Regions from separate parts of the Tardiphaga sp. GW822-FHT04G09 genome, predicted to be linked through region 1. Evidence: riboswitches for the same ligand, from Rfam matches in the RefSeq annotation. Region 1 holds a riboswitch; each other region holds the start of a gene.

Region 1 (7,602 bases):
ATGTTGAACAGTTCGCCCTCGTCGAGGCCGAGGCTTTCGACGATGTACTGGAATGTGTGCGTATGCACGGCCTCCTCGAACGCCTGGCGCAACAGATACTGCCGGCATTCCGGATTGGTGAGGTGGCGATAGATTGCCAGCACGATATTGTTGGCGACGAGGCTCTCCGACGCCGCGAAGAAGCCGAGATTGCGCTTGATGGCGCGGCGCTCGTCTTCGGTCAGGCCGTCGCGGGACTTCCACAGCGCGATGTCTGCCTGCATCGAGACTTCGGTGGGCATCCAGTGATTGTTGCAGCCGGCGAGATACTTCTCCCACGCCCATTTGTACTTCAGCGGCAGCAGCTGATTGACGTCAGCGCGGCAGTTGATCATCCGCTTTTCATCCACCGAGACGCGGCCGCCAGCGCGATCGATGGTGCCAAGGCCGGTGGCGTCGGCGGGAGACTGCGGGAGTGGGATGAAGGCGTTTTTTTGGGGAGCGGATGAGGTATCGGACCAGTCGAGCATGGGGTTTTCCTTGCATATTTGTTCGGCCCTCATGGTGAGGAGCCCGCTTCTTCAGCGGGCGTCTCGAACCATGAGCGTGGGCCATCCTTCGAGACGCGGCCAAGAGGCTGCTCCTCAGGATGAGGTCAGTGTGTTTGGCACACCCTTACTGACACGCCTCGCATTCGGGGTTGTCGATCGAGCAGGCCATCGCTTCGGACAGGTCCGGCGCGGTGACCGCGGAGGATGCCACGAGAATCGGCGCGCCTGCCGTCTTCGCTGTCGCCACCGTTGCCGACACCGCGTTGAGCTTGCCGTCGGTGCCCTTCAGCGTCGATTTCTCCACATGCGTGGCACTGCGCGAGCGCAGGTAGTAGGTCGTCTTCAATCCCAGCGTCCAGGCGAGGCGATAAAGCTGGTCGAGCTTCTTGCCGGAGGGATTGGCGATGTAGAGATTGAGCGACTGCGCTTGGTCGATCCATTTCTGCCGGCGCGAGGCCGCCTCGATCAGCCAAGCGCTGTCGATCTCGAATGAGGTCGCATACAGCGCCTTGAGATCGTCGGGCACGCGGTCGATCGATCCGACGCTGCCGTCGAAATACTTGAGATCGGAGACCATCACCTCGTCCCACAGCCCGCGCTTCTTCAGATCGCGCACGAGAAACGCGTTCACCACCGTGAAGTCGCCCGACATGTTCGATTTGACATAGAGGTTCTGATAGGCGGGCTCGATCGACTGCGCGACGCCGCAGATATTGGAGATCGTCGCCGTCGGCGCGATCGCCATCACGTTGGAATTGCGCATGCCGGTCGTCTTCACACGGTCCCGCAAGCCATTCCAGTCGAGCGTGATGGAACGATCCATCTCCACGCCGCCCCGCGCAGCGGCCAGGATTTCGATGGAGTCGATCGGCAGAATGCCGCGGCTCCACAGCGATCCCTCAAAGGACGGATAACGGCCGCGCTCGGCGGCGAGATCGACCGATGCCGAGATCGCATGGAAGGCAATCGCTTCCATGCTGGTGTCGGCGAAGGCGACGGCAGCGTCCGACGCCATGGCGATGCCCTGGACCTGCAGGGCGTCCTGGAAGCCCATCAGGCCGAGACCGACCGGACGATGCTTGAGGTTGGAGCGGCGTGCTTCCGGGATGGTGTAGAAATTGATGTCGATGACATTGTCGAGCATTCGCATCGCCGTGGTCACCGTGCGCTTGAGCTGTGCGTGATCGAGGCCGTCCTTGCCGATGTGGTTCAGCAGATTGACCGAGCCGAGATTGCAGACGGCGACTTCATCATCCGACGTATTCAAAGTGATTTCGGTGCAGAGATTCGACGAATGGATCACGCCGACATGCTGCTGCGGCGAGCGCAGGTTGCACGGGTCCTTGAACGTGATCCAGGGATGGCCGGTCTCGAACACCATGGTCAGCATGCGGCGCCACAGATCGGTGGCACGCACCGTCTTGAACACGCGCATCTCGCCTCGCGCGGCTTTCTCTTCGTAGGCCGCATAGCGCTCGGCAAAGGGCTTGCCAAAGAGATCGTGCAGCTCAGGCGTTTCGTCAGGCGAGAACAGTGTCCATTCGCCGTCAAGCTCGACGCGCTGCATGAACAGATCCGGCACCCAGTTGGCCGTGTTCATGTCGTGGGTGCGGCGGCGGTCGTCGCCGGTGTTCTTGCGCAGATCGAGGAATTCCTCGATGTCGATATGCCAGGTTTCCAGATAGGCGCAGACCGCGCCCTTGCGCTTGCCGCCCTGGTTGACGGCGATGGCCGTGTCATTAGCGACTTTCAGGAATGGCACCACACCCTGGCTCTCGCCATTGGTGCCCTTGATGTGGGCACCCAGCCCGCGCACGCGGGTCCAGTCATTGCCGAGACCGCCGGAATATTTCGCCAGCAGCGCATTGTCCTTCACCGACTTGAAGATGCCGTCGAGATCGTCGGCGACCGTGGTGAGGAAGCAGGACGACAGCTGCGGGCGCAGCGTGCCGGAATTGAACAGAGTCGGCGTCGAGGCCATGAAGTCGAACGACGACAGCAGATTGTAGAATTCGATGGCGCGGGCTTCGCGGTCGATCTCGCGCAATGCGAGGCCCATGGCGACGCGCATGAAGAAGGCCTGCGGCAGCTCGATTCGGTTGCCCTGCACATGCAGGAAGTAGCGGTCATAGAGCGTCTGCAGACCCAGAAACTGGAACTGGAGATCGCCTTCCGGCTTCAGCGCCGCGGCGATTCGCTTGAGGTCGAAACGCGCGAGTTCAGGATCGAGCAGTTCGGCATTGATGCCGGTCTTGATATAGGCGCTGAAATATTCGGCGTAGCGCGTGGTCATGTCAGCCTGCGACGCATGCGTCGGACTGCCATGGACGAAGGACAGGACTTCGGTGCGCAGCTTGTCGAGCAGCAGGCGGGCGCTGACAAAGGTGTAGTTCGGTTCCTGCTCCACCAGCGTACGGGCGGCCATGATACCGGCCAGTGCCAGCTCATCCAGCGTGATGCCGTCATAGAGATTGCGGCGGGTTTCCTCGAGCACCGGGGCGGCATCGACGCCATCGAGGCCGGCGCAGGCCTCGTTGACGATCAGCGCCAGACGCGCCGAATCGAGCGGCGCGCGCGTGCCGTTGGCGAGCGTGACATGCAGCACTGGCGCGGTGGAGACGAGCGCAGGCTTGGCGGCCAGTTCCTCCGCGCGGGTGCGGGCGCGCTCCTCGCGATACAGCACATAAGCGCGCGCCACCTTGTGATGCTCGCTGCGCATCAGCGCCAGTTCGACCTGGTCCTGCACATCCTCGATATGGAAGGTGCGCCCCTCCCCGACACGGCGCGTCAGCGCGGACACGACATCGCCGGTGAGCTGTTCCACCGCTTCATGAACGCGGCGCGACGCGGCAGCGGTGTGGCCCTCGACGGCGAGGAACGCCTTGGTCATCGCCACGGAAATCTTGCTGCCGTCGAAGGGCGACACGGTGCCGTTGCGGCGGATAATCTGCATCGCAGGTTCGCGCGCAGGCGCAGCGAGCGTTTCCGGCGACAGTTGAATCGGCGGCGCATGGGCCGCATCGCGGCCGTTGGACAAGACGGAAGATGAAGTAGGCATCGGCAAGACCCCGTGTGATGCATCAAGCAGTGGGGGCTGGGGCCGAAAGGACGCTGCAAAATACACGGCGGAGATCCCGCCGGCATTGCCTGCAAGCGACCGCTGGGACACCCCGCCCATGGACGTTCTGGTGTCGCGGCAGGTCTCCTGGCTCGCAGATTCAAGCGCTTGTTTCTGTCTTCCCAATGCCGACAGGACATCAGTGACTTCAGGCGAAACAAACTCTCTGCTTACAGTTGCGGGGGCAGCGCCGGAATTGGACGCGAAAACAACGTCTTCACCGGCTTCCCTCTTAGCCACCAAGTCTTGCGACAAGGCGGACCGTGACGTCTACATTTGGTGTGACCCGCGGCAGAGTGTCAAGCGGACAAATTCATGACGGCTGTTGGTCCCGTGGACAACTGCTTGTCCTGGCAGGATCCGCCGCATCGGTGGCGGTTTCTGCACGATGCGATTCGTTGTCCGGAAGCGCTGTGAAGCGCAGAACACCATCACCAACCAATGGAGAATGCCATGCGCAACCTGGTAACGACCACCGAGAGGATGAACTTCAACACTATCGTCGAGCGCCCGGGTGCACTCGCGGCGTTCGAGACAACGGAGCAGATTGCCCGGCGCCGCCTCGACGAGAAGCTGAACGAGGCGCTGATGGACAGTTTTCCGGCCAGCGATCCAATCTCCTCTCTGCAGCTCGCCTGAGCGGATCAGACCGCGCGAAAGCTGGCCCGGTACTGGCTGGGTGTCAGGCCCAGCCGTCGCACGAAGACCTGACGCATATGTTCGGCGGTGGTGAAGCCGCATTCATAGGCCACCATCTTCAGCGGCAGATCGCTGCCTTCGAGACGGTTACGCGCCGTGTCGATCCTGGCCCCCTCGACAAAATCAGCCGGCGTCATCTTCGTTTCCTGCTTAAACGCCCGCGCGAAAGTTCGCGCGCTCATGCCCGCCACATCGGCGAGTTCATCCACGCTGTGCGCGTCACGCAAATGAGCCATCACATGGGCATGGACACGCGCGATTGGTGAACCCGGTTCGGACGGCGGCACCAGATAGGGACTGAATTGCGACTGGCCGCCCTGGCGCTGCGCCACCACGACCAGACGCTTGGCCACAGCCAGCGCGACATCGGCACCATGATCTTCCTGAACCAGTGCGAGACCGAGATCGATGCCTGCGGTGACGCCGGCCGATGTCACGAGCGCGCCATCGCGGCTATAGATGCGATCGAACTCCACATGCGCTTTGGGGAAACGCAGCGCCAATAGCGGCGCATTCTGCCAGTGCGTCGTCACCGTCTTGCCGTCGAGCAGACCTGCATGGCCGAGCGCGAATGCACCGGTGCAGACCGAGCCGTAACGCCCCGCATGGAGTGCGGCGCTGGCTAGCCATTCGGTGAGCTGCGGATCGGCCTCCGCCGACGGCAGACCTGGCCCGCCGGCAACCAGAACCAGATCCCAGGGCTTCTTCGCGTCACTGAACGCCAGATCGGCGGATATCCGCAAACCGTTCGATGCACGCAGCGGCGCGCAGTCTGCTGCAACTAGCGTGATGTCATAACCTTCGCCCGGCGCGACGAAGCCATTGGCCTCCATGAACACATCGAGCGGACCGGCCACGTCCAGCGACTGGACACCCGGAAAGATCGCAAGCGCAACGGTCTTCATGGTGATGCTTCATTCCATCGATGGCAGTGAACCCAGACGCCGAAGAATAGATAGTCGCGTTCCGGCAGGAAATCACGGACGAATGGCAGTTTTACAGGGCGTTGCGCGATTGCGAGAACACCGCCCTCGGACGACAACGGATGAATCACAACAACAGTGCAAGGAGCATCCCATGAGCAAGACGATTGCCGGCATTAAAGTGCCGGACAGCGCCCTCGCCCGCCAGGTCGATCAGCTGGTGCGTGATACGGAAAGTGAGCTTTTGTATCACCACTCAAATCGCGTTTTCCTGTTCGGCGCGCTCGCGGGGCAGCGCAAGGGTCTCAAGGTCGATTCCGAGTTACTCTATGTCGGCGCCATGTTTCACGACATGGGCCTGCAGGCGCCCTATGCGAGCAAGGAGGAGCGTTTCGAGGTCGATGGCGCGAATGCTGCCGCAGACTTCCTGCGCAGCCACCATATCGATGAACGCGATATCGACGATGTCTGGGACGCCATCGCGCTTCACACGACGCCGGGCATTCCCAAGCACAAGCGACCCGTCGTGGCGCTGGTGACGGCCGGTGTCGAGATGGACGTCTTGGGTCTGGAGTACGATGCCTTCACCGAATATCAGCGCCACGAAGTGTGTGCCTGCCATCCGCGCGGCCACGACTTCAAGAACGGGATCATCGATGCGTTCGCTGCAGGGACGATCCACAAGCCGGAGACCACCTTCGGCAACGTCAAGGCTGACGTGCTCGCACTTCGCGACCCCAGCTACAAGCGCATTAATTTCTGCAGCGTCATCCTGAACTCGGCGTGGAGCGAATAGAGCTTCGGATTCGCATGGCGATCAACGCTGCGACCAGCAGCGTTGCGCCAAAGCCAGTGGGGCCGCCCAGGAATGGATAGGCAATCAACAGCGCCGCGGCGGCGCCGAGGATCGGCAGTTCGTGGCGCTGAAAGCCTTCGGAGAGACCGATACGCGCGAGAAAGCCGACGGCAATCGCAAGCACCATGACGTCGTACAGAAACAGATACGGCGTCGTCAGCAAGGCGCCGACTGCCAGCGCGGCTGCTTTCAATTCGTATCGCACACGGCTTCGCCACAAGGGGACGAGCACCGCCACGACGGCGCCGATCATGATCCACTGAAACGTCCATGCCAGCGGCTCGCTGCCGTCAAAATAGCGCACCAGCGCGAAGATGCTCTGCATCTTGCCCCACGGCGCGCGGCCTTCGGTGAGGAAGGCCTGCGAGAACATCGGCATCCAGTGAATAAAGGCTTGCCAGCTCTCCGTGCCGAAAGCCAGCCACGACACCGCGGCGAGTAGCACGGTCGTGATGCCTGCACTGACAAACGCCTTCCATTGTGACGCCGCGATCAGCATCAGCGGAAACAGCAAACCATATTGCGGCTTGTAGCTGAGCAGCCCCAGACAGATGCCCGACAGGATCGGTCGCGTGGGCAATAGCACCAGCATGCCGCCGATCAGCGCCGCCGTCAGAAATCCATTCTGCCCGACCAGCGCGTTGGTCATGACAACCGGAAACGCCGCTGCCAACACCAATCCGAAGGGGCGACCGACGATCGCGCGCATCGCAATCAGATAAGGAATGAAGCTGACTGCAGCCCAGCCGGCAAAGGCCACGGCATAAGGCAGCTTCGCGAGTAATGCCGCGATGAACAGGAATGGCGGCGGATAGTGCCAGGCGAAATTGCCGGGATAGGTCTGGCCGAGGACGGCGATCTGGATCTTCTTCTGAATGTCCCAGTCATAGGCCCATGCCGGGTGCCCATCGAGCACCAATCGGCCGGCGGACCAGACATTGATGAAGTCCGTGGGGGAGCCGAGGCCGCCCTCATAGATCCAGCCGCGGCCGTAAAAGGTCGGGAAGAAGGCGAGATGCAGCATCGTCAGGATGGTGCAGACAATCAGCAGCGCCGGCGGAATGAGGCCGCGCCCGGGTGTCGAAGTCATCGTGAGCGGCACTGCCATGGGGTCCCCAATGCGCATCAAAGGCGCTGGCGGACAGTGCCGGGGGAAGTTTGAGGAAGGTTTAAGTGGACCGTAGGCCGACCGGAGCGCAGCGCAATCGGAGCTACAGACAACAAAAAACGCGGCCTTTCGGCCGCGTTTTGCATGTCTGAGTACGAAGCCTTTACGCCTGCGGCTGCGGCTCCAGGCCACCGTCCGGACGCGACCGCGGCTTGCCGGCGGGCGGCACGGCCGAGGTACGCGGGCCCGAGGGCTCCAGCACCGACTCGCGGTTCGGCTTCTTGCCGTTCAAGAGATCTGTGATCTCATCACCGGACAGGGTCTCGAATTCGAGCAGGCCCTTGGCGAGGGCTTCCAGATCGGCACGC
Region 2 (7,602 bases), on a different contig from region 1:
CAGTGCCGCGATCAGCGGCGACCAGAATTCGCTCGCGATCAGGAATACAAGCGCGGATGCTGCGCCGATGCCGGCGCCGACAAGCGGAAAGTATTTTATCGCCCGCGCCAGCCAGTCCGGCTCCGGCGCGTTGGCCGAGTGCGGCGTCGGCAGCACGGTCAGAAAGCGGATCGCATTGAGCAGATGCGGATCCAGCGCCATCTAGATCTTTCCAGCCAGCACGTCATCGAGGCTGGCGACGTCGGTCAGCATGCGCGCGGCGGCGCGGACCAGCGGCACCGCCAGCAGTGCGCCGGTGCCTTCACCGAGGCGCAAGCCGAGATCGAGCAGCGGTTTGGCGTCGAGTGCGTTGAGTACGATGTCATGGCCGCGCTCGGCAGAGCGATGTGCGAACACGCAATAGTCGCGTGCCGCCGGGCAAAGCCGAACGGCGAGCAGCGCGGCAGCGGTCGAGATGAAACCGTCGATGATGACCGGGCGTCGCTGCGATGCCGCACCGAGCACGGCGCCGGCCATGCCCGCAATTTCGAGCCCGCCGAATTCGGCGAGCACATCCAGCGGCACAGTTGCGTCGCTGCGTGCAGCCGCTTTCGTGATCGCCGCGCGCTTGCGCGCCATACCCGCGTCGTCCTGCCCGGCACCAACGCCGATACAATCATCCAGTGGTGCCGGCGCGAGCCGATGAACCACCAATGCCGAGGAGGCGGTGTTGCCGATGCCCATCTCGCCAAGCGCGATGATGTCTGCGCCGGCCTTGATCTCGCCAACGGCGATTCGGTAGCCGCGCATCAGCGCATCAACCGCCTGCGCTGAAGTCATCGCCGGCTCATGCGCGGCATTGGCCGTCCCCATGCGCACCTTGGCGTCGATCAGCTTCGGATGAACCGGCAGTTCGGCCGCAACGCCGATGTCGATCACGCGCACACCGATATTATTGGCCGCGGCGAAAGCATTGGCTGTCGCGCGGCCGGCCAGATAGGTCATCACCATCGCAACGGTCACCGCCGACGGATATTGCGACACGCCCTCGGCGACGAGCCCGTGATCCCCTGCGAACACCAGCAGCACGGCATTGTCGCCGCGCGGTTCGCCCGGATGCCGGATCATGCCGAGCTGAAGCGCCAAGTCCTCGATTCGTCCGAGCGATCCCGGCGGCTTGGCCTTGCCGTCGATGACGGCACGGATGCCTGCCGCGATCTGCGGATCGACGGGCGCAATGGCGGGTGGTTGCCACAAGGACTGAGAATGGGCGGACATAGGGTTCCTTTTCGCGGCCTAACTGACGCAAGACGGCCTGCAAGGTCAACAGGTCGGGGCGGTCGCTTGCCGGCGCGGTTGACCCCGGCGCACCCGGCAGATAGCGTCTTTTGCGATGGTCCTTCCGCGTGGAAGGTGAATAGGGAAGCCGGTTTGAGGCCGGCGCTGCCCCCGCAACTGTAAGCGACGAGCCCGCGCTGGTGCCACTGGGAATTCCCGGGAAGGCGGCTGCAGGCTTTGACTCGCGAGCCAGGAGACCTGCCATCACGAACTGTGCTTTGGAGGCGTCGTCGGGGCGGGGTGCACCGGACGGGAGCGAACCGACGGCCATGCTGTCGGCGCGATCCAACAAAGCTCGTAGGCCCGCGAGGGCATGAACTGAGCATGTAATGGATCACGACAACGCCGACATCTCTGGCGAACAAATTTCGGTCGAACCGCCGCGACCTGTACCGGCTGGCCCCGTTGTCGTGAGCGTGTGCATCAGCTGCAAAGCCGCCGATACCGGCACGATCGTAGGCCCTGAGATGTTCGATGCCGTGAAGGCCGCGCTCGGCGATGGCGATGCTGCCGTGATGGTGCGTCCCGTGCAATGCCTCAGCGTCTGCAAGCGGCCGGCAACGGTCGCGGTGACGAGCCCGGATGGCTACACGTTCCTGTTCGGTGATCTGCAGAGTGGCAGCGGCAGCGCGGCGCTGGTGTCCTTCGTCGAGTCCTATCAAAAATCCGACTACGGCCTCGTACCTTGGCGGGAGCGCGCCGAGGTGTTGCGCAAGGGCATGGTTGCGCGCGTGCCGCCATTGCGTTGGTCGCCCGAAGACGGGCGTGCGCCGAAATGACCGCCGCTACAACAACACTGGTGCTGGGTGGTGCGCGCTCGGGCAAGTCGTCTTTCGCCGAAGGGCTGGTCGATGGCATCGGCTTGACGAAGGTCTACCTGGCCACCGCAACGACCGGCGATGACGAAATGCACGTCCGCATCGCGCAGCATCGCAGGCAGCGCGGCGAAGGCTGGATCACCGTGGAAGAACCGCTGACGCTGGTCGATGCCCTGACGCGCGAGGCCACGGTGGGGCGCGTCGTGCTGGTGGATTGCCTGACACTATGGTTGTCGAACCTGATGTTAGCCGAGCGTGATCCGGAGATCGAAGCGAAGCGTCTGGTGCGCTTCCTCGACGTCTCGCGCTATCCGATTGTCTTCGTGTCCAACGAAGTCGGGCTCGGTCTCGTGCCGGAGACCCCGCTCGGCCGTGCCTTTCGTGATGCACAGGGCCGGCTCAACCAGATCATCGCGGCCGCCGTGCCGAATGTCGCTTTCATCGCGGCCGGGCTTCCGCTCTGGCTCAAGCGTTCCCAGGAGAATTGAATGCCCCGCGTTCCCGTCACTGTGCTCACCGGATTTCTCGGCGCCGGCAAGACCACACTGCTGCGCTCGCTGCTGACCCAGGCCGATGGCCGTCGCATCGCCGTGATCGTCAATGAATTCGGCGATGCCGGTTTCGATGGCGGTCTCGTTGAGGAATGCGCGGCGAAAGCCTGCGCGCCCGGCGATATCGTCGAGCTCACCAATGGCTGCATCTGCTGCACCGTGGCCGATGACTTCGTGCCGACCATGGACAAGCTGCTGTCGCGCGAACGGCCTCTCGATGCCATTGTCATCGAGACATCGGGGCTCGCGCTGCCGCAACCGCTGCTGAAGGCCTTTGCATGGCCGGCGGTGAAGACCCGCGCCACTGTCGATGGCGTCGTCACTGTCGTCGATGCGCTGGCGCTTTCTGAGGGCCGCGTCACGCTGGACGAAGATGCTGTCGCCGAGCAACGCGCCAGGGACGAAGGCATCGAGCACGACGATCCGATCGAGGAAGTGTTTGAGGATCAGCTTGCCTGCGCAGATCTCGTGGTGCTCTCGAAGAGCGACCTGGTCGCTCCGGAGAAACTTGCCGAGATCGAAGCCAAGCTCAAAGCCGTGTTGCGCCCGGGCGTGAATATCGTGCGCTCCAAGGGCGATCTCGCGCCATCGGTGCTGATCGGCCTCAACGCCGCCGCCGAGGACGACGTGGCCGCCCGCGCCGGTCACCATGGCGAGGAGGAAGAACACGACCATGATGATTTCGACAGCATCGTCGTCAAACCCGCCGCCGCCACCAGCATCGACGCGATGCGGGCACGCATCAGTGACGCGCTCTGTCTGGACGGCGTGCTGCGTGTGAAGGGTCATGCGCGCATCGCCGACAAGCCCGCGCCGATCGTGGTGCAGGCCGTCGGTGCCCGCGTCGAGCTCGCTTTCGCGCGGCCGGATGTGGCGCAGGCCGAGCACCTCGTTGTGATCGGCCTTAAGGGATTCGACGGCGATGCGGTGCGAAGGGCACTCGCCGGGTAACGCAGGTTCACCCGTATGCATCTGAAGCTCGATACCTCCGGCAGCATTGACGACGGCGACGTCGCCCGCGATCTCGGGCAGGACACTGCCGATATCGTCGTGCTGTCGGCGGCTGACAGCGACCTGGCGGCATTCAATGCGGCGCATGCGACGCTGCCGGGCGATTTCCCCAGCGTGCGGTTCACCAACATGCTGGCGCTCGGCCATCCTGCGTCGGTCGATCTCTATGTCGAGCGCACGCTGGCCAAGGCGAAGATCGTCGTGCTGCGCATGCTCGGCGGCATCAGCTATTGGCCGCATGGCGTCGAAAGCCTGCGCAGCGACGCGCTGAGCCGCGGCGCCAAATTCGCCTGTTTGCCGGGCGAGATGGACTGGAATGCCGAGTTGGCCGCGCGTGGCACGATCAGCAGCGATGACACCCACGCGCTGTGGCGCTATTGCAGCGAGGGTGGTGTCGATAACGCGCAGCTGGCCTTGCGCTATGCCGCGCATTTGATCGGCTATGGTGAGGAGCCACCTGCGGCACGGCCGATGCCCTCAGCCGGATTCTGGCCGGGTGAACCGACACCGGATGATCGGCCCAACGCCATCGTGATCTTCTATCGCGCGCTGGTCGCTGGTGGGGATACCGTCGCGATCGATGCGTTGCGTCTGTCTTTGAGCGCACGCGGTCTCAATGCCGTCTGCCTCTATGTAACCAGCCTGAAAGACGAGCGCTCCGCCGCTTTCCTGCGTGCCGCGCTCGGAGCCTATCCGCCGGATATCATCATCAACGCGACGGCCTTCGCCACAGCGACCGCGCATGACGATGCCGGCGTGTTGTCGGCATCAGGCTGTCCGATCCTGCAGGTCGCACAGGCCGGCATCTCGCGCGCCAGCTGGGAAGCCTCGACCCGGGGTCTCACGCCGCGCGATCTGGCGATGCATGTAGTGCTGCCTGAAGTCGATGGCCGTATCTTCGCCAATGCCATCGCCTTCAAGGAACGCGGCGCCAGCGATGGTGGCTTCGCGCCGACTACATTGCAGCCGGTGCAGAATCGCATCGATGCGACCGCTGATCTGGCGCGCGCCTGGGTCCGCCTGCGCCGAACCTCCGCGAGCGAGCGCCGTGTCGCGCTGATCCTCGCGAACTATCCCAATCGTGACGGTCGTCTCGCCAATGGCGTCGGCCTCGATACGCCGCAGAGCCTCATCGATGTGATCGCAGCCATGGGCAACGCCGGATACGTCACTGGCGATGCGCCCGGCACGACAGCCGCGATGATGCAGCTATTGCAGCAGGGGCCGACCAATGCGCTTGCCGGTCGCGCGGAGCGAGACGGTGGCATGACATGGTCGCTGGCCGATTATCACGCGGCCTTTGCAACGCTTCCAACGAACGTGCGGACCGCCATCGAAGCACGCTGGGGGAGCGCCGAGCACGATCCGCATGTCGTCGATGGCGCCTTCCGCCTCGGCCTGCATCATTTCGGCAATATCACTGTCGGCGTGCAGCCGGCGCGCGGTTACAATATCGATCCTAAGAGCACCTATCACGATCCGGATCTGGTGCCGCCGCATCACTATCTCGCATTCTATCTCTGGCTGCGCCACGACTTCGACCTCCATGCCGTGGTGCATCTCGGCAAGCACGGCAATCTCGAATGGCTGCCGGGTAAGAGCGCCGGACTGTCGGCGGATTGCCTGCCCGATGCCGTGCTCGGTCCGCTGCCACATCTCTATCCATTCATCGTCAACGATCCCGGCGAGGGCATTCAGGCCAAACGCCGTGCCTCCGCCGTGATCATCGATCACCTGACGCCGCCGATGACGCGGGCTGAGCTGCACGACGATCTGGCGCGGCTGGAGAATCTGGTCGACGAATATGCCATGGCGACCGATCTCGATCCCAAGCGCGCCGCTGTGATCGCCGAGGACATCCTGTCGCTCGCCCGCGCGCAGCAGATCGATGCCGACGTCAATGTCACCCGTGACACACCGACGGGTGAGGCATTGCGCGCGCTCGATGCGCATCTCTGCGATCTCAAGGAGATGCAGATCCGTGACGGGCTGCACATCTTCGGGCGCGTGCCTGAGGATGCGCAGCGCAATGATCTCCTGGTGTCCATCGCGCGCCTGCCGCGTTCGGAGATCAAGCCGCAGGATGCGTCGCTGCATCGTGCTTTGGCTGTCGATCTCGGTCTTGGCGCGTTCGATCCGCTCACCCGCGAGATGGCCGATGATTATCTCGGTCCGCGCCCTGATGTTCTTGCCGATGTTGACGAAGCGATGTGGCGCACCACTGGTGACACCGTCGAACGGATCGAAGGACTGGCGCTGCAACTCGTCTCCGGCAAACTGCCTTGCGATCCCGCCTGGACGCGCTCCGCCGCGGTGCTTGACTGGATCAATGCGAAATTGCGGCCGGCGATTGATGCTAGCGGCGATGCGGAGATGGCTGCGTTTCTCAGCGGTCTCGATGGCCAGTTCATTCGCCCAGGCCCCTCCGGCGCGCCGACCCGCGGGCGTCCTGATGTGCTACCGACCGGACGTAATTTCTTTGCGGTCGATGTCCGCGCGGTGCCGACGCCGTCCGCTTGGCGCATCGGACAGCTCGCAGCCGAACGACTGGTCGAAAGTTATTGGCAGGAAGCCGGCGAATGGCCGCGCGCGATCGCGCTGTCGGCCTGGGGCACTGCGAATATGCGCACCGGCGGTGATGATGTCGCGCAGGCGCTGGCGCTGATTGGCGCACGGCCGCTCTGGGAGGAAACCTCGGGCCGCGTCACCGGCTTTGCGATCACGCCGCTGTCCGAACTGAAGCGCCCGCGCGTCGATGTGACCTTTCGTGTCTCCGGCCTGTTCCGCGATGCGTTCCCGACCCAGATGGACATCATCGGCTCGGCTGTGAGTGCCGTGGCTGAACTCGACGAACCAGACGAGGCCAATCCAATTGCCGCGAATGTCCGCGCGCGGGCTCGCACGCTCGAAGCCGGCGGCATGACCTGCGAGATTGCGCGCCGGCAGGCGACGCGCCGTGTGTTCGGTTCCAAGCCCGGCGCTTACGGCGCGGGCTTGCAGGCGCTGATGGACGAGGGTTGCTGGAATAATCGCGCCGATATTTCCGAGGTCTATCTTGATTGGGGCGGCTATGCCTATGGCAGCGGAACCGACGGCGAGGATGCGCGCGGTGAATTCGCCGAACGGCTGAGGGGCATCGATCTCGTCGCGCAGGCGCAGGATAACCGCGAGCACGACATTCTGGATTCCGACGACTATTACCAGTTTATCGGGGGTCTCGCAGCGACCGTGCAGACGCTGCGCGGTTCACCCCCACGCATCGCACATATCGACACGTCGCGGCCCGAAGCGCCGATTGCCCGGCCGCTGGCACATGAGATTTCGCGTGTGGTGCGCGGCCGCGGCGCCAATCCGAAATGGATCGCCGGCGTGATGCGTCATGGCTACAAAGGCGCATTCGAGATCGCGGCGACGGTGGACTATCTGTTCGGTTTCGCGGCATCGACCGATGCCGTCGCCAATCATCATTTCGATCAGCTGTTTGCGTCCTATCTGGAAGACGACGAGGTTCGCGGCTTCATGACGTCCGCCAATCCGGCGGCGTTGCGCGAGACGGCGGCACGCTTTGCCGAAGCCATTCGTCGGGGCTTGTGGACGCCGCGTTCCAACCGCGCCGCCGATCTGATCGCCGAACTTCTGCCGCAGGCACACACAGAGATCGCAAAGGAAATCGCATGACCGAAGCTGTCCACGACGATGAAGAAAATGCCCGCCACAAGATCAAGGCCGCCAAGCATAAGGCGGCGAAGGACAAGATCATGGCGACCAAGGTCGGCGAGAAAGGCCTGTTGATCGTCCATACCGGCACCGGCAAGGGCAAGACATCTGCAGCGCTGGGCATGGTGTTCCGCCATATCGGTCATGGTTATCCCGTCGGCATCGTCCAGTTCACCAAGTCGCCGGAA
Region 3 (7,602 bases), on a different contig from region 1:
ACCGGTAACGGCCCATTGTTTGCCGAGCCAAAACACATCCCGATGCAGCACCACGTTCACGCCCATTCTCGTCCGGTATCGTACAGAGACGAAAAGAACCCCGCCCGATGAGGGTGAGGTTCTCAGAACCGGTCTAGTCCATCAAATTTTAGCGACATCGTCCAGCGTTGAGAACAACGCCGATCTAGATGCGACCGTTCTCGTTCGACGGCTGTGGATGCTGCGCCTTCTGCGCCCGCTCGGCATCGGCCTTGTTGGCCTCGTGGCGTCCGATCACGCAACCCGCAACGACGCCGACCTTGCCATGTCCTGCATAGTGGCCCGCGATTCCGCCAATGATCGCACCTTTGATACAGCCTTTCGCCTCGGCCGCAACCGATGAAAACGCGAGACTCGCAACCGCAGTGCAAAGCAGCAATTTCTTCATGACGATCTCCGCGTGATTGACGTCTTACAAGTCGCCACGACGCATTTCGTTCCGTGCGTTGAAATATCACCGACTCACACTCGCATCCGATTCGTGCCATAGATGGCGCAAATCGCGTCCAGGGATGAAACCACCATGCCAGCACCCAAACCGCCTGCTTTCGAAACGCTGAGTCTGCATGCCGGCCAGCATCCGGACGCAATCACTGGCGCACGCGCCGTGCCGATCTACCAGACCACATCCTATGTGTTTCAGGATTCGGACCACGCCGCTGCACTGTTCAATCTCGAACGTGCCGGCCACATCTATACGCGCATCTCAAATCCGACGACGGCGGTGCTGGAAGAGCGCCTCGCCGCGCTTGAAAACGGTGTTGGTGCGGTGTGCACTGCATCAGGCATGGCGGCGCTGCATCTGGCGATCGCAACGCTGCTCGGCGCCGGCGATCACATTGTGGCATCGTCCTCGCTCTATGGTGGCACCATCAATCTTCTGGCACATACGCTGCCGCGCTTCGGCATTACCACGACATTCGTCAAACCGCGCGATCTCGCTGCGTTCAAGGCCGCGATCAAGCCGAACACAAAACTGGTGATCGGCGAGACCATCGGCAATCCCGGTCTCGAAGTGCTGGATATTCCCGCCGTCGCCGACATCGCCCATGCCGCAAAAATTCCGCTGCTGATCGACAATACTTTCGCGACGCCGTTCCTGTCGCGGCCGATCGAGCTTGGCGCCGACATCGTGATGAATTCCGCCACCAAATGGATCGGCGGCCACGGCATTGCCATCGGCGGCGTCATCGTCGACGGCGGCCGTTTCGACTGGCACGCCTCCGGCAAATTCCCCGTTCTGACCGAACCCTATGCCGGCTATCACGGCATCGTCTTCGACGAGCAGTTCGGCAATGCCGCCTTCATCATGCGTGCCCGCACCGAAGGCCTGCGCGATTTTGGCGCGTGTCTCTCGCCGACCAATGCGTTCCAGCTGCTGCAAGGCGTCGAGACGCTCGGCATTCGCATGGAGCGCCATATGGCCAATACACATGCGGTGCTGGCAGCCCTCACGGCAAACAAGGCGGTCGACTGGGTGCTGCATCCGTCGCTGGAGAATCATCCGGACTACCAGCTGGCGAAACGCCTGCTGCCGCGCGGCGCCGGCTCTATCGTTTCCTTCGGCATCAAGGGCGGCCGCAATGCCGGCCGCAAGTTCATCGAGGCGCTGAAGCTGACCAGCCATCTCGCCAATGTCGGCGACGCCAAGACGCTGGTCATTCATCCCGGAAGCACCACGCATCAGCAGATGGACGCCGAGCAGCTCAAGGCCGCCGGCATCGGCGAGGAATTGATCCGCCTCTCCGTCGGCATCGAAGCCGCCGATGACATCATCGACGATCTCGCGCAGGCGCTGCGCATCTCGCAGAAGGGCTGAGCGATGCAACTCACCGTCAACGGTCACGAGACCTATGTCGCCAATGGCGGCCGCACGTTCGATCCATCCCTGCCCGTGGTCGTCATGATCCACGGCGCCGGCTTCGATCACTCGACCTGGGCGCTGCATACGCGCTGGTTCGCGCATCACGGTTTCGCGGTGCTCGCGCCCGATCTGCCAGGCCATGGCCGCTCGAAAGGTGAAGCGCTCACCACCATCGGCGATCTCGCCGACTGGACTGCCGCACTGATCGATGCGTCCGCCGCAAAGACGGCACGGCTGATCGGCCATTCCATGGGCTCGCTGATTGCATTGGAGACCGCGGCGCGGCATCCGGGCAAGATCACACGCCTCGATCTGATGGGCACCGCGGGCACGATGACCGTCGGCCCGGATCTGTTGAAGGACGCCGAAGCCAATCAGCATTCCGCCATCGACATGGTGTCGATCTGGGGGCTCGGCTTTCGCGCCGAACTCGGCGGAAGCCTCGCGCCGGGGTTGTGGATGCATAGCGGCGCGCAGCGCGTGCTTGAGGCGACGAAGCCCGGCGTATTGTTCGCAGACCTCAACGCCTGCAATACATACCAGAATGCCCTGAGTGCTGCGGGCCAGCTCGATATCCCCGTCACGCTCATCCTCGGCGAGCGTGACATGATGACTCCCGCCAAGGCCGGCAAGACCCTGGCCGCCGCATTGAAAAACGCCCGCACGGTGATTCTGCCCGGCACCGGCCACATGATGATGGTCGAGCGCCCCGACGACGTGCTCGCCGCGCTACAGCACGAGCAATAGAGTCCGCCACGCGGCGATGGCTGTTGCACCGCGCGGCGTGCTGTGCTTCCTGTCTGTCGTTATCGGTGCCTCCGCGAGGAGGTGAAACGGGAATGCGGTGCGGGGAGTTATCCCCTATGCCGCGGCTGCCCCCGCAACTGTAAGCGGCCATTCCGGGTCCACAAAGCCACTGAGCTTGCCTCGCAAGCTCGGGAAGGCGGACCGGGAGACCACCGCGAGCCAGGAGACCGGCCGGTAACGAGTTTCACGCTCGTTCGACGGTGGGTCGACGGAAGGGGTTAAATGGCTATCCGGAATTTGGCTGCAGGCACTGCAGCCGTTATTGTTCTGTCTTGCTCTCACAGTGCTGTGCATGCGCAGTCCAGTGCCGAGCAACTCTCCGAAATCGTGGTGACGGCGGACAGAGCCCCCGAACAACTCAATCGCACCGGCAGTTCGATCGGCGTCGTCTCAGGCGAAACCATCGCGACCAGCAATCCCGGTTCGCTGGTCGATGCGCTGCGCACCGTGCCAGGTCTCGACATCAGCGAAAACGGCGGTCCCGGCGGCACCGCGAATGTGCGCCTGCGCGGCGGCAATACTGGGCAGACGCTGGTGATGATCGACGGCATTCGCGTCAACGATCCCACGGCTGCATCAGGCGATTTCGAATTCGCCATGTTCACGCCCTCCGCCATCGAGCGCATTGAAGTCCTGAAGGGACCGCAGAGCGCACTCTATGGCTCCGACGCAATGGGCGGCGTAGTCAACATCATCACCAAGAAGGGCTCCGGTCCTGCACAGGTCAATGTGCGCACGGAAGCCGGCAGCTACGGCACTGTCGTCACCCAGGGGTCGCTGACCGGCTCCAACGGTCCGTGGTCCTATGCCTTCACCGGCGGCGGCCAGCACAGCAACGGCTTCTCGCGTTACGGTTATCGTATCCCTGCCATTGAGGCGAAGTTTCCGAATCTCGAAAACGACAGTTTCGATCGCGTCGGTGGCTCGGCGCGCATCGGCTACGATGCCGGCGAAGGCATTCGGCTGGAGTCCGGCATCGTCCATTCGTTCACGCGCTCAGCCTATGATGCCGCGACAGGAGCGTTTCCGGATACGCCATCGGCGGCAACGCGTCTGCTGCAAACCGTGTATGGCCGCGTCGGTATCGATTCGTTCGGCGGCATTCTCACCCATAACGTCACGGTGTCGAACACCCATACCGAACGCTCCTTCGACGACGTCAGCTACAAGACCAACATGCTGCCACAAAATACCACGTCGAAGATCTCCGACTACGTCGGCAACAGTCTCGGCGCCGAATATCAGGCAACCCTGAAGCTCGGCGCATTCGGCTCCCTGGTCTACGGCGCCAAAACGCAGACCGAGACTGCACAGACCTACAGCACGAACATCTCGCCCATCGCTGGCCCGCTGACGCCGCTCCTGTCAAAGCGACAGGACACCAATTCGGTCTTCGCGCTATGGTCGGTGCCAATCGGCGAGCGGCTCAACGTCACGCTCGGCGGCCGGGTCGATGATGTGGTCGATGTCGCCCGCTTCGAAACGTGGCGTGCGACCGCGGCATATAATATCGTGGAGACCGGTACCAGATTTCGCGCCAGCGCTGGCACCGGCGCGAAAGCTCCGACGCTGTTCCAGCTTTACGACGTGAGCTATGGTAGCAGAAACCTGACACCGGAAACCAATTTCGGCTATGACGCCGGCATCGACCAGAGCCTCTTCAACGGCCGCGTCATGCTGTCGGTGACGGGCTTCTCCACTGATTACAGCAACCTGATCAACTTCGTCACCGACGCCTCCCGCCCGCTCGGCTATTACGTCAATGTCGCGCGCGCTGAAACCAGTGGTCTCGAAGTCGGCGGCAATGTCGATGTCATTCCGGGCTGGATGAAATTCAACGTGGCCTACACCTACCTGCACGCCCAGGATCTCGGCACCGACACAGTGCTGGCGCGGCGGCCGAAGAACCTCGCCCGCTTCGCACTCACGATCACGCCCACCGACAAGTGGATGATCGAGCCGCGCGTCACGACGGTGTCGAAGCGCTTCAGCAGCGCTAATCAGGTCGGTCAGGTCGATGCCTATACCCGCGTCGACCTCTATACCGAGTACAAGATCGATGCGAACTGGAAGGTCTTTGCCCGCGGCGAGAACATCCTGAATGAGCACTATCAGGAAGTGCTGAACTTCGGCACCACAGGACCTGCGGCCTACGCAGGCTTCAACGCCACATGGTGAGCATAGCGCCAGCAGCACGCCGCCGGACGGTCGCGACCATCGCGCTGGTCGGTCTCGTGACACTGCTGGCATTGGGCTCGCTTGGCACAGGGCCGGTGAAGCTTTCGCCGCTGACGGTGCTCGATGCATTGTTCGGCGGCGGCAGCGACGTGCAGCAGATCATCGTGCGCGAAATCCGCCTGCCCCGCGCGATCCTTGCGCTGGCCATCGGCGCGATCCTCGGCCTGTCCGGTGCCGCGCTGCAGGGCCTGCTGCGCAATCCCCTCGCCTCGCCGTCGCTGTTCGGCGCGCCGCAGTCGGCGGCCTTCGGCGCCGTGCTGATGATCTCGCTCGGTTTGGCTGATGTGCGCTCATGGGCGCTACCTGTTGCCGGCATTACGATGGCATTCCTCTCGGTCTTCATGCTGCTCGGCATCGCCGGCCGCAATGCGGGCCTGTTGCTGCTGATCCTTGCGGGCCTTGCGATCTCCAGTCTCGCAGGGGCCGCGACGGCGCTGGTGATGAACCTGTCGCCTAATCCCTTCGCGGCGCTTGAGATTGCTTTCTGGCTGCTCGGCTCGCTGGAAGACCGCAGCTTCCGTCATGTCACGCTGGCGCTTCCATTCATTGCAGCTGGCGTCATCATCCTGATGAGCCAGCGCTCGGCCTTCCGTGCACTGAGCCTCGGCGAAGAGACCGCACAGAGCCTCGGCGTCAATGTCAGCCGCCTTCGGCTGTTGGTGATCCTCGGCGTCGCGCTCGGCGTTGGCGGTGCGGTCGCGGTTACTGGCACGATCGGTTTCATCGGCCTCATCGCACCGCATCTGATGCGTCCGATTATCGGTCACGATCCCGCACGACTGTTGATCCCGAGCGCGCTGACCGGCTCTGTGCTGCTGCTCGCGGCAGATATCGCTGTGCGCCTCATTCCTTCCACCAGCGACATCAAGGTCGGCGTGCTGACCTCGATCATCGGTGTGCCGTTTTTCCTCTATCTCATCATGCGCGAGCGTCGCGCTCTGGGCGGAGGCGTCGCATGACCGATCAGGCGCTGCTGACCGCGAGCAATCTGAGCGTCACACTGTCAGGCCGCCCCGTGCTGCACGACGTCGCGCTCTCGTTGAGTCCCCGACATCTTGTCGCTCTGGTCGGCCCGAATGGCGCCGGCAAGACGACGCTGCTGCGCGCGCTGGCGGGCCTGCAACTCTCGACGGGCGCAATTCATGTGGCGGGCGATGCGCTGGCGTCCCTGCCACTGCGTGAGCGCGCAAAACGCTTCGGCTATCTGCCGCAAGGCCATGTCGTGCATTGGCCCCTCGACGTGAAGGATGTCGTCGCCCTCGGCCGCTATCCGCATGGTTCGACCGATCCGGCGCGACTGACATCATCAGACAAGGCTGCAGTCGAGCGCGCGATGCGGGCCACCGACATCGTCGCCTTTGCCGATCGCCGCGTCACCGAACTCTCCGGCGGCGAACGCAGCCGCGTCGCATTGGCCCGTGTCCTCGCCGTCGAGGCACCAATCGTGCTGGCGGATGAGCCGACCGCGTCGCTCGATCCGCGCTACCAGATCGACGTCATGAAGAATCTGCGCGATGTCGCCGACAGCGGCGTACTGGTGATCGTGGTCACACACGACCTCGGCCTCGCGGCACGCTTTGCCGATACGGTGCTGGTGATGTCCAACGGACGCCTCGCAGCGCAGGGCTCGCCGCAACAGGCGCTTTCCGATGACATCATCGCCAATGTGTTCCGTATCAGCGCCTATCGCGCCGAACACCGGAACGAAACGATCATCCTGCCCTGGGCGGGCGTCTGAGCGATGTGGCGGCTATTTCGCCAGTGCAGCAGCAAGCCGGCTCAGAGTAGCCGTATCGGGTGGCAGACCGAACCGCAGCAACTCCTGGCTCCAGTCGAAGCGACGGCACCAGATCTGCTGACGCGCCAAGGCGGCGTGCCGCTGCAAGGCGTCGGCATGGCACGCCAGCCTGTACAGCGGTGTGCCGCCGACAATCTCGAACCCGGCATCGGTCAACACATTGTCCAGCTTGATGCTCTGTACGACCAGCCCGACACGGGTTTGCGTGGCCCAACGCTCGTCGCGCAACGCAGCGGCGCCGATGACCTGTGCGGGACCGGAACAGGCCCACGGACCAACGGCGGTCGCGATACGCTGTGCGATCAGCGGCGCGGCGAGCGCGAAACCGAGACGCAGGCCCGCGAGACCGTAGAATTTTCCGAAGGAGCGCAGGATCACCACCGGCAACGTCGCACACAGGCCGACAGCGCTGATCGCAGGGTCGACATCAGCGAAAGCCTCGTCAATCACAAGCCAGCCACCGCGTCGTCGCAGGATTGCAGCAACATCGGCGAGTTCGTCGCGCGTCGCGATCCGCCCATCGGGGTTGTTGGGATTGACGATGACCACATGCTTGGCGTGATCCGGCAGCGCGTTGAGGCTGCCGATCACGCCGACCTCATGTCCGCCAGCACGCCATGCCGCGACATGTTCATTATAGGTCGGGCCGACGATGGCAACGGCGCCGGGCGCAGCGAGATGCGGCAGCCACTGGATCAGGGCCTGCGTACCGGCAGCGGCAACGGCATCGACGCCATCAGGCACATGATAGGCATTACGCGCAGCGGACAGCAAAGCCCGTTCATCCGCATGCGACGGCAGACGTTCCCAAAGATGGCTCGGCAGATTGGCGGGAATGGGCCACGGCCATGGGTTG
Region 4 (7,602 bases), on a different contig from region 1:
CGCATGTTGGGTCTCGTTGCTGTCGAGCGGCAGCGCCTGCGTATCGAAGGCGCCCGGCGCGTTTGGATCGAACCGGTCCCGCGCATTCACGCTGGTGCGCTGGATGCGGCCGCCATAGGACAGATCCGTGCTTGGCAGAAGACCGACGGTCTGCTGCCAATAGGCCGCGAGCGTCTGCTGTGACAGATCATAGACATGGGTCGGAGCGACGCCGCGCAACTGGCTGCGGCTGGAATGATAGGTCGCATCGTAATAATCGATGCCGGTCAGGATATCCGACGGCAGCCCGAACAGCGCATTCTTGATGCTTAACCGCGGCGTCAGCGACCAGGTCTGAAGATTGGTGTCCACATAGCTGGCGTTGAAGCTCGATAGCGGAAGGCTTCCGAAGAAGCCGGCCTGCTGATCCTTGTTGCGAAGACCGCCATCGACGATCAGTTCTGCGCCGCTCCACAATGTTTTCGTGAAGCCGGCCGTGACATTTGCGCCCTGCTTGTCGGCAAAATCCAGCGGCGTGCTCGCCCCCCTGCGATTGGTCAGCAGTTGATTGAGGCCAATGGATGGATCCACCGTCCGCGCACCGGGCAGACCGAGATGCTGGTCGTCGCCGGATAAATTCAGGTAAGCGCTGAAATCAGGCGCGGTATAGCGGATATCACCGACGCCGGTGATCTGGTTCAGCTTGTTGTTATCGCGATAGCCATCGGACGTGATGCCGCTGCCATAGAACGACGATGACCATGGCCCGGAACTGGCCGCCGCCGAGATTGAGCCGAGGCGCTGATTGAACGAACCACCACCGCCCTCGACGCGCATCGCGAAAGGCTTGGCCGAGCCAGCCTTGGTGACGATATTGATGACACCGCCGACAGAATTGTCGCCATAGAGCACAGCGCCGCTGTTTCCTTTGGTGATCTCGATGCGCGCAATGGAATCCTTGGGAATCGACGACAGATCGACGCCGGCGAGGTCGATATCGTTGAGCCTGCGGCCGTTAATGAGCACCAGCGTGTTGGCTGTCGCAAAGGCACCGAAGCCGCGCAGATCGACCGACGTGCCGGCACCATTCACGCCACCATAAAGGCTTTGAACCTGCACGCCGGGCGTCTGCGCGATGATCTCCTGGATTGTCTGAGCTGGCGAACGCGCGATGTCTTCCGCCGTGACGACCGATGTGGCCGTCCCGGAAATGCCGTTCGGGAGCCTGCTGGCGGTGACGCTGATCGTATCAAGCTGAACACTCTGCTGTGCAGTTGCCGATGTGATGCCGACGACCATCAGAGGAACAATGCCGGCAGACAAGAGATAGGCGCGATCACGCCTTGTGAAGGCTATAGCGGGTGCAACGATAGCGGATGACATGGTTCGGCCTCGGTTCGACGTTGTGGCACGTCACAGCGAACCAAGTCTCATTGCGGAGCTCGCGCCCTGCCAATGAAGCCAATGTCTGTACTCCCCGACCGACATCCTCGCGTGTGACCACGTATGACGGCAGGTCTCCTGGCTCGCGGGTCGATATCTTTCATCGCCTTCCCAGGACCGAGTTTCCCAGTGGCATGTGACGAAAGACTCACCGCTTACAGTTGCGGGGGCAGCCGCGGCATAGGGCAGTCCATCGAGAAGAACCTGCCCGCACCGCATTCCCTTTTGATCCCCTTTCGGGAAACCGTCCTCCCGATCTAGGACGGCGCTGCTCTGGAAGTCAATAATGCAGCGACCGACTGGAATCCGAATTGAGGAGCGGTATATGGCCCCTACGCGTTCTGTCCGTCGAGCAGTCGCACCGCCTCGAACAGCGTCGCCGCACCCACCGCCAGTTGCCCGGGTTCGGACCATTCTTCGGGGCAATGGCTCTTGCCGTCCCTGGACGGAATGAACAGCATGGCGCTCGGCCCGATATGCGACATGAACGCGGCGTCGTGACCTGCGCCGGAGGCCAGCGTCGTGGTGGAGTAGCCGAGCTTGGCGGCGCTGCGACCGAGGATATCGCGCAGGTGATCATCGCAAGGTGACGGCGGATTCTGCGAGATCAGGGCAAAGCGTTCGCGATCGACTTTCGCACGCCTGGCGATGGCCAGACTCTCGCGATCGAGCAGTGCCACGAATTCATCGACCAGCGCGGCCTTCTCCGCACGGATATCGAGGATCAGGCGCGCGCCGCCGGGAACGACGTTGGCGGCATTCGGGCTGATCTCGAGGATCCCCGTGGTGGCGACGAAGTGACCCTGCTTGCGCGCCGCAAACGCATTGGCCTGCTGGGCGACCAGCAGCACGAGTTCGGCGGCGGGGAGGCTCGCGTCCTTACGATATTCCATCAGCGTCGAGCCGGCGTGATCTGCGGCGCCCTTCAGCACGATCTCGACGCGGGTGATGCCGGCGATGCCGGTGACGAGACCGAGATCGAGCTTCTTGCTTTCCAGCACGACGCCCTGCTCGATATGCAATTCGAGATAGCCGGCGAATTTTGGTTTCTGCATCGACGCAATCGCTGCGGGATCACCGCCGATGCGCTTGATGGCATCGGCCAGCGTCTCGCCGGACGCATTGGTGTAGGTCAGCATCTTCGCATCGAGCTCGCCGACCATGGCGCGGCTGCCGACACAGGAGAGCCCGTATTCGCTGGGTTCCTCGGCGAGAAAGTCCACGATCTCGATGGGGTGCCGGGGCTTGTAGCCGGACGCCTGCAGCGCACGCACCGCTTCCAGCGCCGTGAGGATGCCGGAGATACCGTCGAAGCGGCCGCCGGACGGCACCGTATCGGAATGCGAGCCGAGCATGATCGGCGGCAGGCCCGCGACGCTGCCTTCCAGCCGCGCGATCACATTGGCGGCAGCATCCATGCGCACCGTCATGCCGGCCGCGAGATACTGCTCGCGCAGCCAGGCGCGGCCGTCGAGAAAGCGCTGCGAGAACGATCGCCGCGTCCATGGCTTGTCGGGATCGGTGATGGCGGCGAGCGCCATATGGTCGTCCCAGAGGCGGTTCTGATCGATGGGCGGCTTTGTCTCGGTCGGCATGATCGGCATGAGGCTCATGAGTTGGCGGCACTGGCGCCGGCGCGATTATTGTTGAACACTTTGGCCATCGTGAAGCAAGACGATGGACATCGCGAAGCAAGAAACGATCAGGGAGAAAATCGTGACCAGCAAGACCAAGATCGCATGGGTGACCGGCGGCGGCACCGGAATCGGCAAGGCGGGCGCGCAGGCGCTGCTGGCGGACGGCTGGACGGTGGTCATTTCCGGCCGCCGGGCCGATGTGCTGAAGGGCGTCGCCGATGAACTCGGCGCCGGCGGCAAGCCGGTGGAAGCAATGGCGCTGGATGTCAGCAATGCCGACGACGTCAACAAGGTGGCGCAGGCCATCCTCGCCAAATACGGCCGGATCGATCTCCTGGTGAACGGCGCCGGCATCAATGTGCCGAAGCGCAGCTGGGAAGACGTCACCCAGGACGGCTGGGACCAGATCGTCGACATCAATCTCAACGGCGTGATGTATTGCATGCGCGCGGTGCTGCCGGCGATGCGGGCACAGAAGGACGGCTGCATCATCAATGTCGCCTCATGGGCCGGGCGCATCGTGTCGAAGATGACGGGGCCGGCCTATACGGCCACCAAACATGCCGTGCTGGCGCTGACGCATTCGTTCAACATGGATGAAGGCGTCAACGGCCTGCGCGCCTGCTGCCTGTCGCCGGGGGAAGTCGCGACCGACATCATGAAGAATCGTCCGGTGCCGCCCAGCGCCGAGGTGATGGCGCGGATGCTGCAGCCGGACGATCTCGGCAAGACCATCGCCTTCATCGCCGGCATGCCGCCGCATGTCTGCATCAACGAGGTGCTGATCGCTCCAACGTGGAACCGGAGCTTTCACAATATGTGATGGGCTCGGATACCGATGGCGCCCGGCTGGAACGAACACACATCGTCATGGCCGGGCGGCGCGTTAAAGTCCCCTCACCTTCACGGCGTGATAGCGACCTTCAGCACGCCATCGCGCTGGTGCGCAAACAGATCGTAGGCTTTTTCGATATCGTCCAGTTTGTAGTGATGCGTGACCAGCGACGTCAGGTCGGCGCGGCCGGAGGCAACGACGTTCATCAGCCGTCGCATCCGCTCCTTGCCACCGGGGCACAGGCTGGTGACAATCGTGTTGTCGCCGAGGCCCGCCGAAAAGGCGCTCAGGGGAATCTGCAGATCCGTCGAATAGACGCCAAGGCTGCTCAGGGTGCCGCCCGGCCGCAGCGCGCGCAGTGCCGATTCGAAGGTGCCTTGCGTACCCAAGGCTTCGATGGCCACATCGACGCCGCGGCCGTCGGTCAGGTCCATGATCTGCTTGACCGGATCCCCCTTCTTGAAGTCGACGACCATATCAGCGCCGAGCCGTTTGGCGACCTCGATGCGCGCGGGCACCGTATCGACACCGATGATCGTGGTCGCACCCATCAGCTTCGCGCCGGCGATGGCGCAGAGTCCAATCGGCCCCAGAGCGAACACCACCACCGTGTCGCCGATCCTGATGCCGCCGCGCTCGGCGCCGGCAAATCCCGTCGACATGATGTCCGGACACATCAGCACCTGCTCATCCGTCAACGCGTCGGGCACCGGACTGAGATTGACCATGGCATCGGGTACGAGCACATACTCGGCCTGCGCACCATCGATCGTATTGCCGAACCGCCAGCCGCCGCTGGCCTTGAAGCCGTGCTTCGTTACAGCGCCATCCTGCGATGAGCAGCCGCAGAGACATGCGTAACTGTGGCCGCTCGGCGTGATGGCGCCGGCAATGACGCGCTGGCCCTCGCGATAGCCGGTGACGGCGCTGCCGAGCTTCTCAATGATACCAACCGGTTCGTGTCCGATGGTCAGCCCTTTCGCTACCGGATATTCACCCTTGAGGATATGCACATCGGTGCCGCAGATCGTGGTGGTCGTGATGCGCATCAACGCATCGAGCGGGCCGACATCGGGGATCGGCTTGTCCTCCAGGACGATACGACCCGGTTCGACAAATATCGCTGCCTTCATCTTCGGCATCATCTGCTCCTGCTGGCGATGGTGCGTCGAGCGACGCCATAAGCCAATCATCTGCGCATTTTGCGGTGACCGGATTGAGGTGGATCAAGTGGCGATGCCTTTTGAAGGTCTCTGAAGTGGCGGACATATAGCCGCATGTCTGCGTTGCTCTTGATTCAATTTGTCAAACAGCCACTACCCTTCAGACGTGCGTCATCGCCCCTGTTATTTGCGGCGCGGGGGCGCCCGTCGTCTCCTGCATTCCCGCCCCTTGCGAGAGGGCGTGCGGAACGCCGGGTGCCCGGTGCACCCCTGGGCCTGATGCCGATGCGGTCGTCCGCAAGTTGGCGCATCAGGACTTTCGGAAAGCACGGGCCAATGCCCGACGTTCCGCCTGCGGTGTTTTGTCGGCTTGCTGAATGCTTGCCCAAGCGACCGATCAAGGTCACCCTTGTTTGGCCCTGCGCGACAGGGCCGGGGGAGCGCAGCTCTTGGGCCGGACGCGTTTCGAATCTGGTCGTCCGTCACTTGATCTGCGGGCTCGTTCCATCCGCCAGCAAACCGTCCCGCCTGTCCCAGTGGTATCCTGACCACAGGCGATGCGGCCTGCCCGCAGACAGCCGGTCCCCACACATCCCGTGACGCCGCATCTCCGGCGTCCACCGCCTCCCGCCCCGCAATCGTGACGATCGCGATCGCCCCTCTCGGTGGGGCAGGACGAAGGGGAAAATAATCAAGATGGGGATGTTGTCAATAGAGGTAGGAAAAAATGTTTGGCATTGTCTTGCCGCCCCACACTGTCATTCCGGCGCCGGCGCGCCTTCGCGCAGGCGAACCCGGAATCTCAGCATGGGAGTCTCCGATCGCGCAAAACACTCCGGGATTCCGGATTCGCACTTCACCGGCTTCGCCGCTTTCGTGCGCCCCGGAATGACGAGCTTGGGGGGGCGCCCCGGGATGACAGTGGAGAGGTCAGCGCTCCAGATACAAGGAATCTCCCCTCACCCGTTCTTCGCAAACAACTCCCGCCCGATCAGCATCCGCCTGATCTCGCTGGTGCCGGCGCCGATCTCGTAGAGTTTGGCGTCGCGCAGCAGGCGGCCGGTGGGATAGTCGTTGATATAGCCATTGCCGCCGAGCAGCTGGATCGCATCGAGGGCGCATTGCGTGGCGCGTTCCGACGCATAGAGGATGGCGCCGGCGGCATCCTCGCGGGTGGTCTCGCCGCGATCGCAGGCTTTCGCCACCGCATAGACGTAAGCGCGCGCCGAACTCAGCGCGACATACATGTCGGCGATCTTGCCCTGCACGAGCTGAAAGTTGCCGATCGGCTCGCCGAACTGCTTGCGCTCGTGCACATAGGGCTGCGCGACATCGAGACAGGCCTGCATGATGCCGAGCGGCCCTGCCGCCAGCACCGCGCGCTCGTAATCGAGGCCGGACATCAGCACATTGACGCCGCGGCCGACGGTGCCGAGCACGTTCTCTTCAGGGACTTCGCAATCTTCGAACACGAGTTCGCAGGTATCCGAGCCGCGCATGCCGAGCTTGTCGAGCTTCTGCGCCGTCGAGAAGCCCTTCATGCCCTTCTCGATGATGAAGGCGGTGATGCCGCGCGGGCCGGCCGCGGGATCGGTCTTGGCGTAGACCACCAGCGTCGAGGCGACCGGACCGTTGGTGATCCACATCTTGTTGCCGTTGAGAATGTAGCGATCGCCCTTCTTGTCGGCGCGGGTCTTCATCGACACCACGTCAGAGCCCGAACCCGGCTCGGACATCGCCAGGGACCCGACATGTTCGCCCGAGATCAGCTTCGGCAGATATTTACGCTTCTGCGCCTCGCTGCCATTGCGGCGGAGCTGATTGACGCAGAGGTTGGAATGCGCGCCATAGGACAGGCCCACCGACGCAGAGGCGCGCGAAATCTCTTCCACTGCGATGACATGTTCGAGATAGCCGAGCCCGGCGCCGCCGAATTCTTCCTCCACCGTGATACCGTGGAGCCCGAGCGCGCCGATCTTGGGCCAGAGATCGAGCGGAAACTGGTTGGTCTTGTCGATGGCTTCGGCGCGCGGCGCGATCTCGTTCTGCGAGAAATCACGCACGGTCTCGCGAATCGCATCCGCGGTCTCGCCGAGATCGAAATTGAACATCCGTTGAGCGTTTGAAATCACAGGGTCGCCTCCGGTCAGAACGGCGCGCAAACGCACCGGTTTTGTTGATTGAAATCACCATGTCACGGGCCGAACGGGCTGAGAAGAGGCATAAAGTGGTCCTTGCTCTTGGCCCCGCAACAGGTTGTAATTCATCCAAATAAGCCCTCCGGGACCAACCACGGAAGGCATGCCAGGGGAGAGAACCGATGCTCGATCGCGTCCAGGATTCCGACAGCAGCAAATCGGCCCAAGCCGCGGCTCATGCCCAGGCTTACGGGATGCCGCTGGATGAATTCGACCCCGGCAATCCCGAACTGTTCCGCACCGATACGTTCTGGCCCTATTTCGAACGGCTGCGCCGCGAGGACCCCGTCCACTACTGCAAGGACAGCATGTTCGGACCGTATTGGTCGGTGACCAAGTACAACGAC

What was found. Region 1 has a riboswitch for cobalamin ahead of AC1RLZ_RS06430 (ribonucleoside-diphosphate reductase subunit alpha). Riboswitches for the same ligand answer to the same signal wherever they lie in the genome.
Region 2: it holds a riboswitch for cobalamin, as region 1 does, so the genes downstream of both, AC1RLZ_RS08265 (DUF1636 family protein) here and AC1RLZ_RS06430 (ribonucleoside-diphosphate reductase subunit alpha) in region 1, are expected to answer to the same signal.
Region 3: it holds a riboswitch for cobalamin, as region 1 does, so the genes downstream of both, AC1RLZ_RS08320 (TonB-dependent receptor plug domain-containing protein) here and AC1RLZ_RS06430 (ribonucleoside-diphosphate reductase subunit alpha) in region 1, are expected to answer to the same signal.
Region 4: it holds a riboswitch for cobalamin, as region 1 does, so the genes downstream of both, AC1RLZ_RS08245 (TonB-dependent receptor) here and AC1RLZ_RS06430 (ribonucleoside-diphosphate reductase subunit alpha) in region 1, are expected to answer to the same signal.

Annotation. Positions count from the first base shown of each region.
Region 1 is NZ_JBXAMO010000002.1:562,142-569,743, reverse strand. Features, by position in the region: gene AC1RLZ_RS06435 (ribonucleotide-diphosphate reductase subunit beta) at 1-509, opposite strand, end outside; gene AC1RLZ_RS06430 (ribonucleoside-diphosphate reductase subunit alpha) at 655-3,588, opposite strand; cobalamin riboswitch at 3,709-3,929, opposite strand; gene AC1RLZ_RS06425 (hypothetical protein) at 4,102-4,287, shown strand; gene AC1RLZ_RS06420 (GlxA family transcriptional regulator) at 4,293-5,258, opposite strand; gene AC1RLZ_RS06415 (HD domain-containing protein) at 5,425-6,066, shown strand; gene AC1RLZ_RS06410 (glycosyltransferase family 87 protein) at 6,038-7,234, opposite strand; gene ftsH (ATP-dependent zinc metalloprotease FtsH) at 7,398-7,602, opposite strand, start outside.
Region 2 is NZ_JBXAMO010000003.1:329,362-336,963, forward strand. Features, by position in the region: gene cobS (adenosylcobinamide-GDP ribazoletransferase) at 1-201, opposite strand, end outside; gene cobT (nicotinate-nucleotide--dimethylbenzimidazole phosphoribosyltransferase) at 202-1,257, opposite strand; cobalamin riboswitch at 1,357-1,537, shown strand; gene AC1RLZ_RS08265 (DUF1636 family protein) at 1,647-2,096, shown strand; gene cobU (bifunctional adenosylcobinamide kinase/adenosylcobinamide-phosphate guanylyltransferase) at 2,093-2,623, shown strand; gene cobW (cobalamin biosynthesis protein CobW) at 2,624-3,637, shown strand; gene cobN (cobaltochelatase subunit CobN) at 3,653-7,375, shown strand; gene cobO (cob(I)yrinic acid a,c-diamide adenosyltransferase) at 7,372-7,602, shown strand, end outside.
Region 3 is NZ_JBXAMO010000003.1:340,806-348,407, reverse strand. Features, by position in the region: gene AC1RLZ_RS08340 (hypothetical protein) at 1-60, opposite strand, end outside; gene AC1RLZ_RS08335 (hypothetical protein) at 185-427, opposite strand; gene AC1RLZ_RS08330 (O-acetylhomoserine aminocarboxypropyltransferase) at 563-1,858, shown strand; gene AC1RLZ_RS08325 (alpha/beta fold hydrolase) at 1,862-2,650, shown strand; cobalamin riboswitch at 2,697-2,900, shown strand; gene AC1RLZ_RS08320 (TonB-dependent receptor plug domain-containing protein) at 2,933-4,888, shown strand; gene AC1RLZ_RS08315 (FecCD family ABC transporter permease) at 4,882-5,907, shown strand; gene AC1RLZ_RS08310 (ABC transporter ATP-binding protein) at 5,904-6,686, shown strand; gene cobD (threonine-phosphate decarboxylase CobD) at 6,699-7,602, opposite strand, start outside.
Region 4 is NZ_JBXAMO010000003.1:319,942-327,543, reverse strand. Features, by position in the region: gene AC1RLZ_RS08245 (TonB-dependent receptor) at 1-1,278, opposite strand, end outside; cobalamin riboswitch at 1,474-1,686, opposite strand; gene ertE (N-carbamyl-l-glutamate amidohydrolase ErtE) at 1,755-3,026, opposite strand; gene AC1RLZ_RS08235 (SDR family oxidoreductase) at 3,139-3,882, shown strand; gene AC1RLZ_RS08230 (NAD(P)-dependent alcohol dehydrogenase) at 3,963-5,036, opposite strand; gene AC1RLZ_RS08225 (isovaleryl-CoA dehydrogenase) at 6,017-7,189, opposite strand; gene AC1RLZ_RS08220 (cytochrome P450) at 7,450-7,602, shown strand, end outside.